4 regions of the Streptomyces sp. NPDC059080 genome follow, and region 4 is predicted to be linked to each of the others. Evidence: riboswitches for the same ligand, from Rfam matches in the RefSeq annotation. Region 4 holds a riboswitch; each other region holds the start of a gene.

Region 1 (3,471 bases), on a different contig from region 4:
AGCAGCGAGTTGCGCATACCGGTCTCGGCGACGCGGGCGCGCAGCGCGGCCCAGCGGTCCGCCCAGAGCGGCTCGGCGTCCGGGTAGTGGTCGGGGTGGAGCACTCCGCGGGCGGTACGGGTCGCCGACCACGCCTGGTGCGGGCCGTGCCGCTCGGCGAGGTCCGCGGACGCCTCGTACGCCGCGAGCATGATCCGCTCGGAGATCCGGGTGGACAGCGCACGCGCCTCGGGCGAGTCGAACGGCAGCCGCAGCCGGAAGAAGACGTCCTGGAGGCCCATCAGGCCCAGACCCACCGGCCGCCAGCGGGAGTTGGAGGCCGCCGCCTGCTCGGTCGGGTAGAAGTTGATGTCCACCACGCGGTCGAGGAAGGTGACGGCGGTGCGGACGGTGGCGTCCAGCCGCTCCCAGTCCATCGCGTCCTCCCACCCGGCGGCGGGGTCGCCGAGGTGTGCCGCGAGATTGACCGAACCGAGGTTGCAGACCGCGGTCTCGCCGTCGTCGGTGACCTCCAGGATCTCCGTGCAGAGGTTGGAGGAGTGGACGACCTTGCCGGGCTCGGCGGTCTGGTTGGCGGTGCGGTTGGCGTGGTCCTTGAAGGTCATCCAGCCGTTGCCGGTCTGCGCCAGCGTCCGCATCATCCGGGAGTACAGCACCCGCGCCGGGACCTGCTTGGTGGCGCGGCCCTCGGCCTCCGCCGTGCGGTACGCGGCGTCGAACTCGTCGCCCCACAGGTCGACCAGCTCCGGCGCGTCCGAGGGGGAGAACAGCGACCAGTCGGCGTCGGCCTCGACGCGGCGCATGAACTCGTCGGGGATCCAGTGCGCGATGTTCAGGTTGTGGGTACGCCGCGCCTCCTCGCCGGTGTTGTCGCGCAGCTCCAGGAACTCCTCGATGTCCGCGTGCCAGGTCTCCAGGTAGACGCAGGCGGCGCCCTTGCGGCGCCCGCCCTGGTTGACCGCCGCGACCGAGGCGTCCAGCGTCCGCAGGAACGGCACGATGCCGTTGGAGTGCCCGTTGGTGCCGCGGATCAGCGAACCGCGGGCCCGGATACGGGAGTACGAGAGGCCGATGCCACCGGCGTGCTTGGAGAGCCGGGCGACCTGGTGGTAGCGGTCGTAGATCGAATCCAGCTCGTCCAGCGGCGAGTCCAGCAGATAGCAGGACGACATCTGCGGGTGGCGGGTGCCGGAGTTGAAGAGGGTGGGGGAGGAGGGCAGGTACGACAGCGAGCTGGTCAGACGGTACAGCTCGGCGACGTCGGCCAGTGCCCGCGCCGAGTCGTCCTCGGCCAGACCGCAGGCGACCCGGAGCAGGAAGTGCTGCGGGGTCTCGATGACCTGCCGGGTGGTGGGGTGGCGCAGCAGGTAGCGGGAGTGGACGGTGCGCAGCCCGAAGTAGCCGAACCGGTCGTCGGCGCCGTCGGCCAGCGCCCGGGTGACGAGGGCGTCCAGCTCCGCGGCGTGGGTGGCGACGAACGCGGCGGTGGAGTCGGCGATCAGGCCCTCGCGGTGGCCGGTGGCGACCGACGCGGAGAACGAGACGGCGCCCTCGCGCGCGGCCTCCTCGGCGATGGCGAGGGTGAGCAGCCGCGCGGCGAGCTTGGAGTACTGCGGCTCGTCGCCGATCAGACCGGCGGCGGCGTCGATCGCCAGCTCCCGCAGCCCGGCCTCGTCGGAGCCGGGGTGGCGGCCGCGGAGCGCGGCGGCGGCGATCTTGCCGGGGTCGGTGGCCGTCAGGTCGGCGGTCAGCTCGGTCAGGGTGCGCAGCAGGGCGGTGCCGGGCGGGTCCTGGCCGGGGGCGTCGGCGGGGAACGTGGCCGTCTCAAGCGCTGCGGCCTCGGCGTCGGTCGCGGACTGCGGTGGCGCGGTGGTCACGTGGTGCTCTCCCTCACTCGGCGGGGCCGGAGGGAGGCGCGACGGACGGTCCACGGCGGGCGGCGGCGCCCGGCGGCACACAGGGGCGCTCGGGCGCGCGGAGACCCGCGCGGCGTCCACCGGCCCATCCCTCGGGGCCCGGACATCTCGACGTCCGGGCCAGGGCGGCGCGGACGTACCATCGGCAGGTCTTCGGACTCACGGGGCGCACGCCAGTCAGGCGATATCGGAGGATATCTGCGCTCTCGTACACCATTGCGGGACAGTTCCGGACTCACACCGGATTCCCCTGCGGCGACAGCGAGGATGAGCATACATGTGGTGGTGGGCTCTTGGGCGCACCCCCATATCTAGTGCGGTGTGGTGAGCGAGGGGTGGCTGTCAGTGGTCTCGGGTCGGCCGAGCCGTGCCACGACTGGGCGAGCGGGCCTCCGCCCCCGACAACAGGCCGCCGCATCCCGAAAGGGACACGGCGGCCTGCGGGGAGAGGTCGCGTCCGCGACGTCAGCGCCCCGCCGGAACGTCCGCCGTCGCGGGCGGCAGGTCCGGGGTGACGCCCTTGTCGTCGACGTCCGCGGTGTAGTCGCCGGGGCTGGTCTCGTCGGTGCCGTCGGGGGCCTTGAGGGCGCGCAGGACGACGGTCAGGACGACCGTCACCACGACGTTGAGGACGAACGCCGTCAGGCCGATGTAGCCGATCTGGCCGATGCCGGGGATCTCCGCGCTGGAGCCGCCGAAGTGGGCCTGCGCCGGGCTCGCCACGCCGTAGGCGGCGAGCGTGCCGTATACCATGCCGACGGCCCAGCCGGCCAGCAGCGCCCAGCGGTGGAACCACCGGGTGAACAGGCCGCCGACCAGTGACGGCATGGTCTGCAGGATCCAGATGCCGCCCAGCAGCTGGAAGTTGATCGCCACGGTCTTGTCCATGCTGAGGACGAAGACCAGCGCGCCGACCTTCACCAGCAGCGACACCAGCTTGGCGACCTTGTGCTCCTGCTCGGGCGTGGCGCCGGGCCGCAGGAAGTCCTTGTAGACGTTGCGGGTGAAGAGGTTCGCCGCGGCGATGGACATGATCGCGGCGGGCACCAGCGCGCCGATGCCGATCGCGGCGAACGCCACGCCGGAGAACCAGCTCGGGAACATGTCCTCGAAGAGCTGCGGGATGGCGAGTTGGGCGTTGCCGTGGGTCTCCGTGCCCGCCTTGATCGCCATGAAGCCGAGCAGTGCGAGGAAGCCCAGCATCAGCGAGTACAGCGGCAGGATCGTGGTGTTGCGGCGGATCACGTTACGGCTGCGGGAGGAGAGCGTCGCGGTGATCGAGTGCGGATACATGAACAGCGCGAGCGCCGAGCCGAGCGCCAACGTGGCGTACGCCCACTGGCTGTTCGGGCCACTCGCCAGCTCACCGCGCGGTTTACCGGTCGGGCCCGGTTCGGCGAACGCCTTGCCCGCCGCGTGGAAGATCGCGTCGAAACCGCCGAGCTTGATCGGGATGTAGATGATCGCGACGGCGATGACCAGATAGATCAGCCCGTCCTTGACGAACGCGATCAGCGCCGGGGCGCGCAGTCCCGAGGAGTAGGTGTACGCGGCG
Region 2 (3,471 bases), on a different contig from region 4:
GAACCGCCAGGCGCCGCTGCCGCTCGCGTCGACGGCGTCGAGGAAGACCCGGGCGGCGGCGAGCGCGGCCCGGGCGGCGTGGGCGGCGGGGATCCGTAGGGCCGGCCCGACACCGTCGTCGGGGCTGTCGGGGCTGTCGGGGCTGTCGGGGCCACCGGGGTCGCCGGGGCCGCCGGAGCCACCAGGGCCGCCGGAGCCACCAGGGCCACCGGGGCCACCAGGGCCGCCGAGGAAGAGGAGAGCGGACGCCCCCGGTTCTGCAACTTCTGCAACTTCTGCAACTTCTGCGGCTTCTGCGAAGACTTCTGCAATTTCTGCAACTTCTGCGACGGCTTCTGCGGCTTCTGCGACCAAGGTCACATCCCCGCCGAGGCCCGCCACATCGCCCCGGCCGTCGTCCAGCACGAAGAGGAAGCGGCCCGAAAGCCGCGCCGTCCACTCCTGCCCGCAGAGCAGTTCGTCCAGCTCACGGGCCCACCGCCGCACGTCGGCGGGGGCGCGTCCGTCGATTCCGGCGAGCGGTGAGGCGATGAGGTTGCGGACGCGCTCATGGCGTACGGAGGGCAGCAGCCCGGCGTCGGCCAGCAGGGCGGCCAGGTCGTCGCCGCAGCCGTCGCCGAGGCCGCGCAACTCCACGTTCCCGCGCGAGGTGAGGGAGAGTTCCCCGTCCCCGAACCGCTCCGCCGCGTCCGCCAACGCCATTGCCTGACGTGCCGTCAACTCCCCGGCGGGCACCCGTACGCGGGCCAGCGCACCGTCCGCCGCCGCGTGCGGTCGCAGCGCTCCCGGGCAGGCGTCACCGCGCTCGCGCAGCGGCGGCTGGGCCCCGGGGGGCCGGTTCGAGGGGGAGGGCGGCATGGCCGCGAGCATACCGACGTCGCCCCGGACGGCCACGGCGAGCCGGGCCACGTACGGGCCACGTACGGGCCACGGGGAGGGGCGCCCGCGATCCCGTACGGGCACCCCGCAGGGGCCGGGGCCCGGCCTGGGCCCGCCACCCGCTCCCCGACCCCAAGCCCCCCTCCCCTGCCAGCGCATCAGCCCTTACCATTCACTCCGGTGGGTCGTCCGGCCCGCCGACGCCGGAGACGGCGACATGGGAGGAAGCCCGGTGAGAGTCCGGCGCGGTCCCGCCACTGTGAGCCCGGCACCTGCCGGGTGAGTCAGGAACTCCCGCCGTCCAACGAACCACCCGGGGCGCGGATACCCCGAGGAAGGCTCTGCGCTCGCATGCTTCTGCTGCTGTCGACCTCCGACACCGATCTCCTCAGCGCCCGAGCCGCCGGCGGCCCCGTGCCGTTCCGGCTCGCCAACCCGGCCCGGCTCGACCTCGCCGAACTCCCCGCGCTGCTCGACGGCGTCGACCTCGTCGTGGTCCGCCTCCTCGGCGGCATCCGCGCCTGGGAGGAGGGGCTGGACCTCCTCCTCGCCGAGGACCAGCACCGCCCCGTCGTCGTCCTCACCGGCGAACAAGCCCCGGACGCCCAGCTGATGGAGGCGTCCACCGTCCCGGTCGGCACCGCCGCCGAGGCGCACGCCTACCTTGCGCACGGCGGGCCCGAGAACCTCGGCCGCCTCGCCCGTTTCCTCTCCGACACCGTCCTGCTGACCGGCCACGGCTTCGCACCGCCGCAGCCCGCGCCGACCTGGGGCGAGCTGGAGCGGCCCACGGCCCGTAAGGACATCGACGGCCCGCTCATCCCGGTGCTCTACTACCGCGCCCACCACATGAGCGGCAACACCGGCTTCGTCGACGCGCTGTGCACCAAGATCGAGGAGGCCGGGGGCCGCCCGCTGCCGCTCTTCGTCGCCTCGCTGCGGGCGCCCGAGCCGGAGCTGATCGACGCGCTGCGCCCGGCCGACGCCATCGTCACCACCGTCCTCGCCGCGGGCGGCACCAAGCCGGCCGAGGCGTCCGCCGGTGGCGACGACGAGTCCTGGGACGCGGGCGCGCTCGCCGCCCTGGACGTGCCGATCCTTCAGGCACTCTGCCTGACAGGTAACCGCGCCGCCTGGGAGGAGAACGACGAGGGCCTCTCCCCGCTGGACGCCGCCACCCAGATCGCCGTCCCCGAGTTCGACGGCCGCCTGATCACCGTCCCGTTCTCCTTCAAGGAGATCGACGAGGACGGCCTGCCGACGTACGCCGCCGACCCCGAGCGCGCCGCCCGCGTCGCCGGGATCGCCGTCCGCCACGCCCGCCTGCGCCACATCCCGGCCCAGGACAAGAAGCTGGCGCTGGTCCTCTCCGCGTACCCCACCAAGCACTCCCGCATCGGCAACGCCGTCGGCCTCGACACCCCCGCCTCCGCCGTCGCCCTCCTGCGCCGCCTGCGCGACGAGGGTTACGACTTCGGCGACGAGGAGGTCCCGGGTCTGGCTTCCGGTGACGGCGACGAGCTGATCTACGCCCTCATCGACGCGGGCGGCCACGACCAGGAGTGGCTGACGGAGGAACAGCTCGCCCGTAACCCCGTCCGCATCCCCGCCGCCGACTACAAGCGCTGGTACGCCACGCTCCCGCAGGAGCTGCGCAACACCGTCGAGGCGCACTGGGGCCCGCCGCCCGGCGAGATGTTCCTCGACCGCAGCCACGCGGACAAGCCGGGCCGCGACCCGGAGGGCGACATCGTCCTCGCCGCCCTGCGCCGCGGCAATCTGCTGATCCTCATCCAGCCGCCGCGCGGCTTCGGCGAGAACCCGATCGCGATCTACCACGACCCCGATCTGCCGCCGTCCCACCACTACCTGGCCGCCTACCGCTGGATCGCCGCCTCCGCCGACGACGGCGGGTTCGGCGCCGACGCCATGATCCACCTCGGTAAGCACGGCAACCTGGAGTGGCTGCCCGGCAAGAACGCGGGCCTCTCCGCCGCCTGCGGCCCCGACGCCGCCCTCGGTGATCTCCCCCTCATCTACCCGTTCCTCGTCAACGACCCCGGCGAGGGCACCCAGGCCAAGCGCCGCGTCCACGCCACCCTCGTCGACCACCTCGTCCCGCCGATGGCGCGCGCCGACTCGTACGGCGACATCGCCCGCCTGGAACAACTCCTCGACGAATACGCGCAGATCAGCGCCATGGACCCGGCGAAGCTCCCGGCGATCCGCGCCCAGATCTGGACCCTCATCCAGGCCGCCAGGCTCGACCACGACCTGGGCCTTGCGGACCGCCCCGACGACGACGGCTTCGACGACTTCCTGCTGCACGTCGACGGCTGGCTCTGCGAGGTCAAGGACGCCCAGATCCGCGACGGTCTGCACGTCCTGGGCGCCGCCCCGGCCGGCGAGGCCCGCGTCAACCTCGTCCTCGCGATCCTCCGCGCCCGGCAGATCTGGGGCGGTACGTCCGCGCTGCCCGGCCTGCGGGAGGCGCTGGGCCTGGATGAGTCCGCCGCGACCCGCACCACGGCCGACGCGGCGGAGGAGCGCGCCCGGGAGCTGGTCCAGGCGATGGAGGAAGCGGACTGGGCG
Region 3 (3,471 bases), on a different contig from region 4:
TTCGCTGACCTCGCGGTCGGCGGGGAGGATCGACAGGACGCCCGGCGGCAGGCCCGCCTCCGTCGCGATGTCGGCGAGGAGGTACGCGTCGAGCGGCGTCTCGGGCGAGACCTTGAGGACGACGGAGCATCCGGCGAGGAGGGCGGGGGCCAGTTTGGCGGCGGCGGTGAACTGCGGGACGTTCCAGGGGACGACCGCGGCGACGACTCCGGCGGGCTCGCGGCGGATGAGCAGCGGGCCGAGGAGACCGTCGCGGCGTTCCTCGAACGGGAAGTCGCGGGCCACGGTCAGCGCGGCGTCCCACACCAGCATCGCGGCGAGCGACTGGACCATCACGCCGGAGGTGTAGGGGGTGCCGTTCTCGGCGCTGATGACCTTGGCGATCTCCTCGCTGCGGACGGCGAAGGCGTCCTTGATACGGGTGACCACCGCGATCCGCTCGTCCAGTGGGGCGTCGGCCCAGACGCCGGAGTCGAAGGAGGTGCGGGCTGCGGTGACGGCGCGGTCGACGTCGGCGCGGGTGGCGTGCGGGACGCGGCCGATGAGCTGTTCGGTGTGCGGGGAGATCACGTCGAGGGTGTCGGGTCCGGCGGGGTCGACGAATTCACCGCCTATGTAGAGCTTGCCGTGTTCGACGAGGTCGCTCATGGCTGCCGCCTCCCGCGGTCGGCCGCCCCGCCCGGCGTCCGGGGCGGGGTGGGAACTTCCGTCAACTGCCTGCGCGTCGAGCGTGTCCGGCGCCGTCCCGGGCGATCCGCCGGGGCGGCGGACCGGCACTCAAGCAATTCTGACGGCGCGTCAGTTATGGGTCGTTGAACTGATACCACCTCCCGGAGCAGGAGTCCACAGGGTCTCCGGGAACCGGCGGCGGGGCCCGCGCCGCCGCGGCGGTGTGAGGCGTACGCCACGGGGCGGCCGACGGGTCTCGGCGTGACCGCCGCGCCCCGGTGGCGGCCGTACGGCGGTGACCGTCGGGCCCCGTCGGCCGTCGTACCGCGGTGGTCGCCGTCCCGGCGCCGGGTGGGCGTAGCGGGGCGACCGCTAAAATGTGCGGACAACTCCATCTGTGCCCGATCGGGGGAAGCCGGTGAAATTCCGGCGCTGACCCGCAACCGTCAGGGCGGACGTGCGCCGTGGGCGCGGTCCGCACGAGCCGGAACACCCGATGGGGCGCGACAGGCTCCCGCCACCGGCGGGCCGCGTGCAGCGGCCGGACCGGTGGCGGCACCGTCGAGGTATACGGAGCTGAGCCCGGTGCCACCGCGTACGGCCCCGGCCGTCGTGCGGGTGGAGGGCCGAGCGCGGCCGTCCGCCCCGCGACGCCCCGAGCGACCTGACTGAGAGGCACCGACGATGGCCCCCCTGGCCCCTTCCCGCGCCGCCCTGGTGCGCCGCGCCGCCGTGGTGTGCGCCGCGGCGCTCGTGCCGTTCGCGGCGACCGCGCCCGCCGCGTTCGCCGCTCCGACGCCGTCCCCCAAGAAGCTGCCCGCGGGCCTGTACGGCTCCGGCGACCCGCAGTACGACGGCGTGTGGCGGCAGTCGCTGGCGCTGCTCGCCCAGCACACCGTGCAGGTCAAGCCCGCCGCCGCGGCCGTGGACTGGCTGACCGGCCAGCAGTGCGCCGACGGCGCGTTCACCGCGTACCGCGCCGACACCGCGAAGGCATGCGGCGCGTCGACGATGCGGGACACCAACCAGACGGGCGCGGCGGTGCAGGCGCTGGCGGCGCTCGGCGGGCACGGCCGGGCGGTGGACAAGGCGGTGCACTGGCTGACGTCGGTGCAGAACGACGACGGCGGCTGGCCGTCGATGCCGGGGTCGCCCAGCGACGCCAACTCCACCGCGGTGGTCATCGGTGCGCTGGCCGCGGCGGGCGAGGACCCGGCGACGGTGGAGTCGCCGAAGGGGCACACGCCGTACGAGGGGCTGCTGACGTTCCGGCTCGGGTGCGCGGTGAAGCCCGCCGAGCGGGGTGCGTTCACCTTCCAGCTCAAGGGCGCGGCGGCGAACGCGGACGCCTCGGCCGCCGCGGCGACCGGCGCGCTCGGCAAGGGCTTCGTCGTCCCGGCGGCGGGCAAGGACGCCGACGCCCCGGTGGCCGCGCCCGACTGCGGCGACGGGAAGAAGGAGCCGACCGGGGCGGATGCGGCCGCGCTGCGGTCCGCCGCGTCGGGCGCGAGCGCGTACCTGGTGAAGGAGATGGACGCGCACGGGCAGCATCTGATGTCGGCGATGCCGGGCGCGAAGCCGCAGCCGGACGTCGGGAACACCGCGGACGCGGTGGTGGCGCTGGCCGCCGGCGGGCACGGCGCGGCGGCGGCCAAGCCGCTGGCGTGGCTGGAGAAGAACGGCCCGGCGTGGGCGAAGCAGGCCGGTCCGGCGGCGTACGCGCAGCTGGTGCTGGCGGCGCACGCCACGGGCACCGACCCGCGGGACTTCGGCGGTACGGATCTGGTGGCCGCGCTGAACGCGACGGGCCCGAAGCCGTCCGACGCCGCAAAGAAGGCGGTGCCGAAGGAGAAGGGCACCGGCTCGATCAGCGCCTGGTGGCTGGTGCCGGTGGGGCTCGCCGCGGGTGCCGGTATCGGGTTCCTGCTGAGCGGCCGCCGGAAGCGCGGGCAGTGATGCGGCGGTCGCGGTGGGCCGGTGCGCTGGCGCTGGCCGGAGCGGTGACGGCGCTGGGCGCGGGCCCGGCGCAGGCGCAGGAGTACCGGTACTGGTCGTTCTGGGATGGCGCGGGCGGCACGTGGGCGTACGCGACGCAGGGCCCGGCGACGCTGCGGCCCGCGGACGGTGCGGTGGCCGGTTTCCGGTTCACGGTCAGCGCGGAGTCGTCGGCGGTGGACCGGCCGCGGGCGGCAGCCGATTTCGGGAAGCTGTGCTCCGGTACGCCGCAGAAGTCCGGGACGAAGCGGGTCGGCGTCGTCGTCGACTTCGGGTCGGCGGCGGACGCACCGGGCGGTGAGCGGCCACCGCGGGAGCGGACGGCGTGTGCGCGGGTGCCCGAGGACGCGTCGGCCGGTGAGGCGCTGGCCGCGGTGGCGAAGCCGCTGCGGTACGACGCGCAGGGGCTGTTGTGCGGGGTCGCCGGGTATCCGGAGGCGGGGTGCGCGGAGCAGGTGAGCGGTTCGGGTAGGTCCGAGCCGAAGGCTTCGGGGAAGCCGTCGGCCGGGGCGGACGGCGGCGGGCCGTCGGCGGGGCTGCTCGGTGGCGGCGCGGCGGTCGTGGTGCTGGGAGCGGCGGCGGTGTGGCAGGCCCGTCGCCGTCGCGGATGAGGGCGTCGCAGGCCACCCGGAGCACGGCGCTGCACGCGGGCGCCTGGTGGCTGTGGGCGCTGGGGCTGGCCGCGGCGGCGTCGCGGACGACCAATCCGTTGCTGCTGGGGCTGCTGATCGCGGTGGCCGGTTATGTCGTGGCGGCGCGGCGCACGGATGCGCCGTGGGCCCGTTCGTACGGCGCGTTCGTGAAGCT
Region 4 (3,471 bases):
TATCAGACCTGAAGTGATCTTCGCCGGTCTGGTCGGCGCGATCGTCTGGAACCTCCTCACCTGGCTCGCCGGCCTCCCCTCCAGCTCCTCCCACGCCCTGTTCGGCGGTCTGATCGGCGCCACGCTGGTGTCCGTGGGCACCAACGGTGTGCACGGCGGCGCCGTGGTGATGAAGGTCCTCATCCCGGCCGTGGCCGCCCCGGTGGTCGCCGGTATCGCGTCGATGGCCGCGACCCGGCTGACGTACCGGCTGTCCCGGGGCCGTGACGAGCAGGAGACGGCCAAGGGGTACCGCGCCGGGCAGATCGCCTCGGCGGCGCTGGTCTCGCTGGCGCACGGCACCAACGACGCGCAGAAGACGATGGGCGTGATCACCCTCGCGCTGATCACCGGCGGTGTGGTCGCCCCGCACGCCGACCCGCCGCTGTGGGTCATCGCCTCGGCCGGTCTGGCCATCGCCCTCGGCACGTACCTGGGCGGCTGGCGGATCATCCGCACGATGGGCAAGGGCATCACCGACATCCAGCCGCCGCAGGGCTTCGCCGCCCAGACCAGCGCCGCGGCCACCATCCTGGCCTCCTCCCACCTCGGCTTCGCGCTCTCCACCACCCAGGTCTGCTCGGGTGCGGTGATGGGTTCGGGTCTGGGCCGCAAGGGCGGCGTGGTGCGCTGGTCGACGGCGGTGCGGATGGTCGTCGCCTGGTGCCTGACGCTGCCGGCCGCGGGCCTGGTCTCCGCCGGTGCCGCGCTCCTGGCCGGCCAGGGCGACTGGGGCATCACCGCCGTCGCCGTCCTCGCGCTCGGCATCTGCGGCGCCATCTGGGCCGCCTCCCGCCGCAAGCCCATCGACCACACCAACGTCAACGAGGCCGAGGCCACGGAGCCGCCCGGTGTGGTCACCGTGGCTCTCCAGACGGTCACCCCTCCCCCGGCCGGGACGCTCGTGCCCGCCGAGGGCGCGGAGGCCGCCCACGCCGCGAGCGCCCCGCGCGCCACGACCGCGACAGCCGCCGGCTGACCGCCCGACTCTGAGGAACCGCAGCATGAGCATCGACTGGGCAGCTCTCGGCCAGGTCTTCGGCGTCACCCTGGTGGTGACGGTCGGGATCGTGGGCCTGTTCACGGTCGGCATCGTCGGCACGGCCCGTACCCGGCAGGAGGGCGCGGCCGCCACGGCGGGCGCCCCGAGCACCGGCGCGCGGATCGGCGGCCTCGCCGCGTACGCGGTCTGCGCGGCCGCGGTGGCGTACGGCATCTATCTGATCGTCGCCGCCTGACCCGTCCGGCAGCGCGCGCACGGCGCCCGGTCACCGCAGTTCCGCGGTGGCCGGGCGCCGTGCGTCGTACGGGGCCTGTGGTGTGCGCCACAGGCCGTGCGGTACCGCGGCGTCGCAGGTCACGGGCGAGTTGACGGGGTTGGCGGGGCGTGGTGGACTTCCCACGCCAATCGGCGACAGCAGAGGAAGTCCGGTGCGAATCCGGCGCGGTCCCGCCACTGTCACCGGGGAGCGTTCCTCCGACGAAGGTCACGGTCCGCCTCGTGCACGCCCGACGGGCGCACGCCAGGGCTGGAAGGCCGGAGGAAACGCCGATCCGGGGAGCCAGGAGACTCCTGTCGCCGTCACGTCGAACCAGGGCGCGGACCCTGAGTGAGGACATATCGCCATGCCTGGCAGCCCGTTCAGAGTCTCCCGTGTGTCTTCGGTGATCCGTCGAGGCGTGACGGCGGTCTGATCCGATGCGTGCCGAACACGCCACCTACGCGTGCGGTGCGGCCCTGGGCTTTCTCGGTGATCTGCTCGCCGCCGACCCGCGGCGCGGCCATCCGGTGGCCGCCTTCGGGCGCGCCGCGGCGGCCGTCGAGGCCCGGCTCTGGCGCGACCACCGCGGCCACGGCGCCGTGCACGCCCTGTTCTGCGCGGGCGGTGCCACCGCCGGTGCCGCCCTGCTGCGGCGCGCGGTGCGCGGCCCCGCGCCCGTCCCCTCCCCCGCCCGTACCGCCGCCGCCACCGCGCTGACCGCCGCGACCGTCTGGTCGGTGCTGGGCGGCACCTCGCTGGGCCGGGAGGCGCGGGCCGTCGGCGAGGCGCTGGCCGCCGGGGACCTGGCGGGGGCGCGGCGGCGGCTGCCGCATCTGTGCGGCCGGGACCCGCAGGCGCTGGACGGGCCGCAGATGGCGCGGGCGGTCGTCGAGTCGGTCGCGGAGAACACCTCGGACGCCGTGGTGGGCGCGCTGGTGTGGGGCGCCGTCGGCGGTGTCCCGGGCCTGGTGGCGTTCCGGGCGGTGAACACCCTCGACGCGATGGTGGGTCACAAGTCGCCCCGCCACCGCCGGTTCGGCTGGGCGTCGGCGCGGCTGGACGATGTGGCCGGGTGGCCCGGCTCCCGGCTGACCGCCGCGCTCACCGTGCTCGCCGCCCCGGACCGGCGCGGCGCCGCGCGGGCCTGGCGGCGCGACGGCGGAGCGCATCCGAGTCCCAACGCGGGCCCGGTGGAGGCCGCGTTCGCGGGGGCGCTGGGCGTACGGCTCGGCGGGACGCTGGCATACGGCGGGCGTATCGAGCACCGGCCGCGGCTGAACGGAGCGGGGCGGCCGGTGGCGACGGAGGACATCGCGCGGGCGGTGCGGCTCTCGCGCCGGGTGAGCGTGCTGGCGTTGACGACGACGGTGGCCGGGCGGCTGCTGGCGGGCGCGGTGCGCCCGGCCCTCGCCCGGCGGAAGGGCAGGATCCGGTGACGGGCGGCGGGCTGCTGATCGCGGGGACCACCTCCGACGCGGGCAAGAGCGTGGTGACCGCGGGGATCTGCCGCTGGCTGGTGCGGCAGGGCGTGAACGTCGCGCCGTTCAAGGCGCAGAACATGTCGCTGAACTCGTTCGTGACGCGGGACGGCGCGGAGATCGGCCGGGCGCAGGCGATGCAGGCGGCGGCAGCCCGGGTGGAGCCGTCCGCGCTGATGAACCCGGTGCTGCTCAAGCCCGGCGGGGACCGCAGCAGCCAGGTGGTGCTGCTCGGCAAACCGGTCGGCGAGATGAGCGCGCAGGGGTACTTCGGGCGCCCCGGGAGCGGGGCGCGGCCCGGTGGGCGCGCGGAGTTGCTGGCCACCGTCACCGACTGTCTGGCGGAGCTGCGGCGCGCCCATGACGTGGTGATCTGTGAGGGCGCGGGCTCCCCGGCGGAGATCAATCTGCGGCGGACCGACATCGTCAACATGGGCATCGCGCGGGCCGGGCGGCTGCCGGTGGTGGTGGTCGGCGACATCGACCGGGGCGGCGTGTTCGCGTCGTTCTTCGGGACGACGGCGCTGCTGTCGAAGGAGGACCAGGCGCTGGTCGCCGGGTATCTCGTCAACAAGTTCCGCGGCGATGTGGCGCTGCTGGAGCCGGGCCTGGACATGCTGCGGGAGCTGACCGGGCGGCCGTCGCTGGGCGTGCTGCCGTTCGCGCACGGTCTGGGCATCGACGAGGAGGAC

The links. Region 4 has a riboswitch for cobalamin ahead of ACFWWQ_RS21540 (cobalamin biosynthesis protein). Riboswitches for the same ligand answer to the same signal wherever they lie in the genome.
Region 1: it holds a riboswitch for cobalamin, as region 4 does, so the genes downstream of both, ACFWWQ_RS27030 (ribonucleoside-diphosphate reductase subunit alpha) here and ACFWWQ_RS21540 (cobalamin biosynthesis protein) in region 4, are expected to answer to the same signal.
Region 2: it holds a riboswitch for cobalamin, as region 4 does, so the genes downstream of both, cobN (cobaltochelatase subunit CobN) here and ACFWWQ_RS21540 (cobalamin biosynthesis protein) in region 4, are expected to answer to the same signal.
Region 3: it holds a riboswitch for cobalamin, as region 4 does, so the genes downstream of both, ACFWWQ_RS04400 (prenyltransferase/squalene oxidase repeat-containing protein) here and ACFWWQ_RS21540 (cobalamin biosynthesis protein) in region 4, are expected to answer to the same signal.

The regions. Positions count from the first base shown of each region.
Region 1 is NZ_JBHYGX010000052.1:16,292-19,762, reverse strand. It holds gene ACFWWQ_RS27030 (ribonucleoside-diphosphate reductase subunit alpha) at 1-1,877, opposite strand, end outside; cobalamin riboswitch at 2,043-2,212, opposite strand; gene mctP (monocarboxylate uptake permease MctP) at 2,382-3,471, opposite strand, start outside.
Region 2 is NZ_JBHYGX010000055.1:24,096-27,566, forward strand. It holds gene ACFWWQ_RS27565 (cobalamin biosynthesis protein CobG) at 1-858, opposite strand, end outside; cobalamin riboswitch at 1,043-1,194, shown strand; gene cobN (cobaltochelatase subunit CobN) at 1,231-3,471, shown strand, end outside.
Region 3 is NZ_JBHYGX010000004.1:133,163-136,633, reverse strand. It holds gene ACFWWQ_RS04405 (aldehyde dehydrogenase) at 1-648, opposite strand, end outside; cobalamin riboswitch at 1,045-1,185, shown strand; gene ACFWWQ_RS04400 (prenyltransferase/squalene oxidase repeat-containing protein) at 1,354-2,625, shown strand; gene ACFWWQ_RS04395 (SCO2322 family protein) at 2,625-3,275, shown strand; gene ACFWWQ_RS04390 (energy-coupling factor transporter transmembrane protein EcfT) at 3,272-3,471, shown strand, end outside.
Region 4 is NZ_JBHYGX010000029.1:46,206-49,676, forward strand. It holds gene ACFWWQ_RS21530 (anion permease) at 1-1,018, shown strand, start outside; gene ACFWWQ_RS21535 (hypothetical protein) at 1,044-1,277, shown strand; cobalamin riboswitch at 1,459-1,612, shown strand; gene ACFWWQ_RS21540 (cobalamin biosynthesis protein) at 1,739-2,737, shown strand; gene ACFWWQ_RS21545 (cobyric acid synthase) at 2,734-3,471, shown strand, end outside.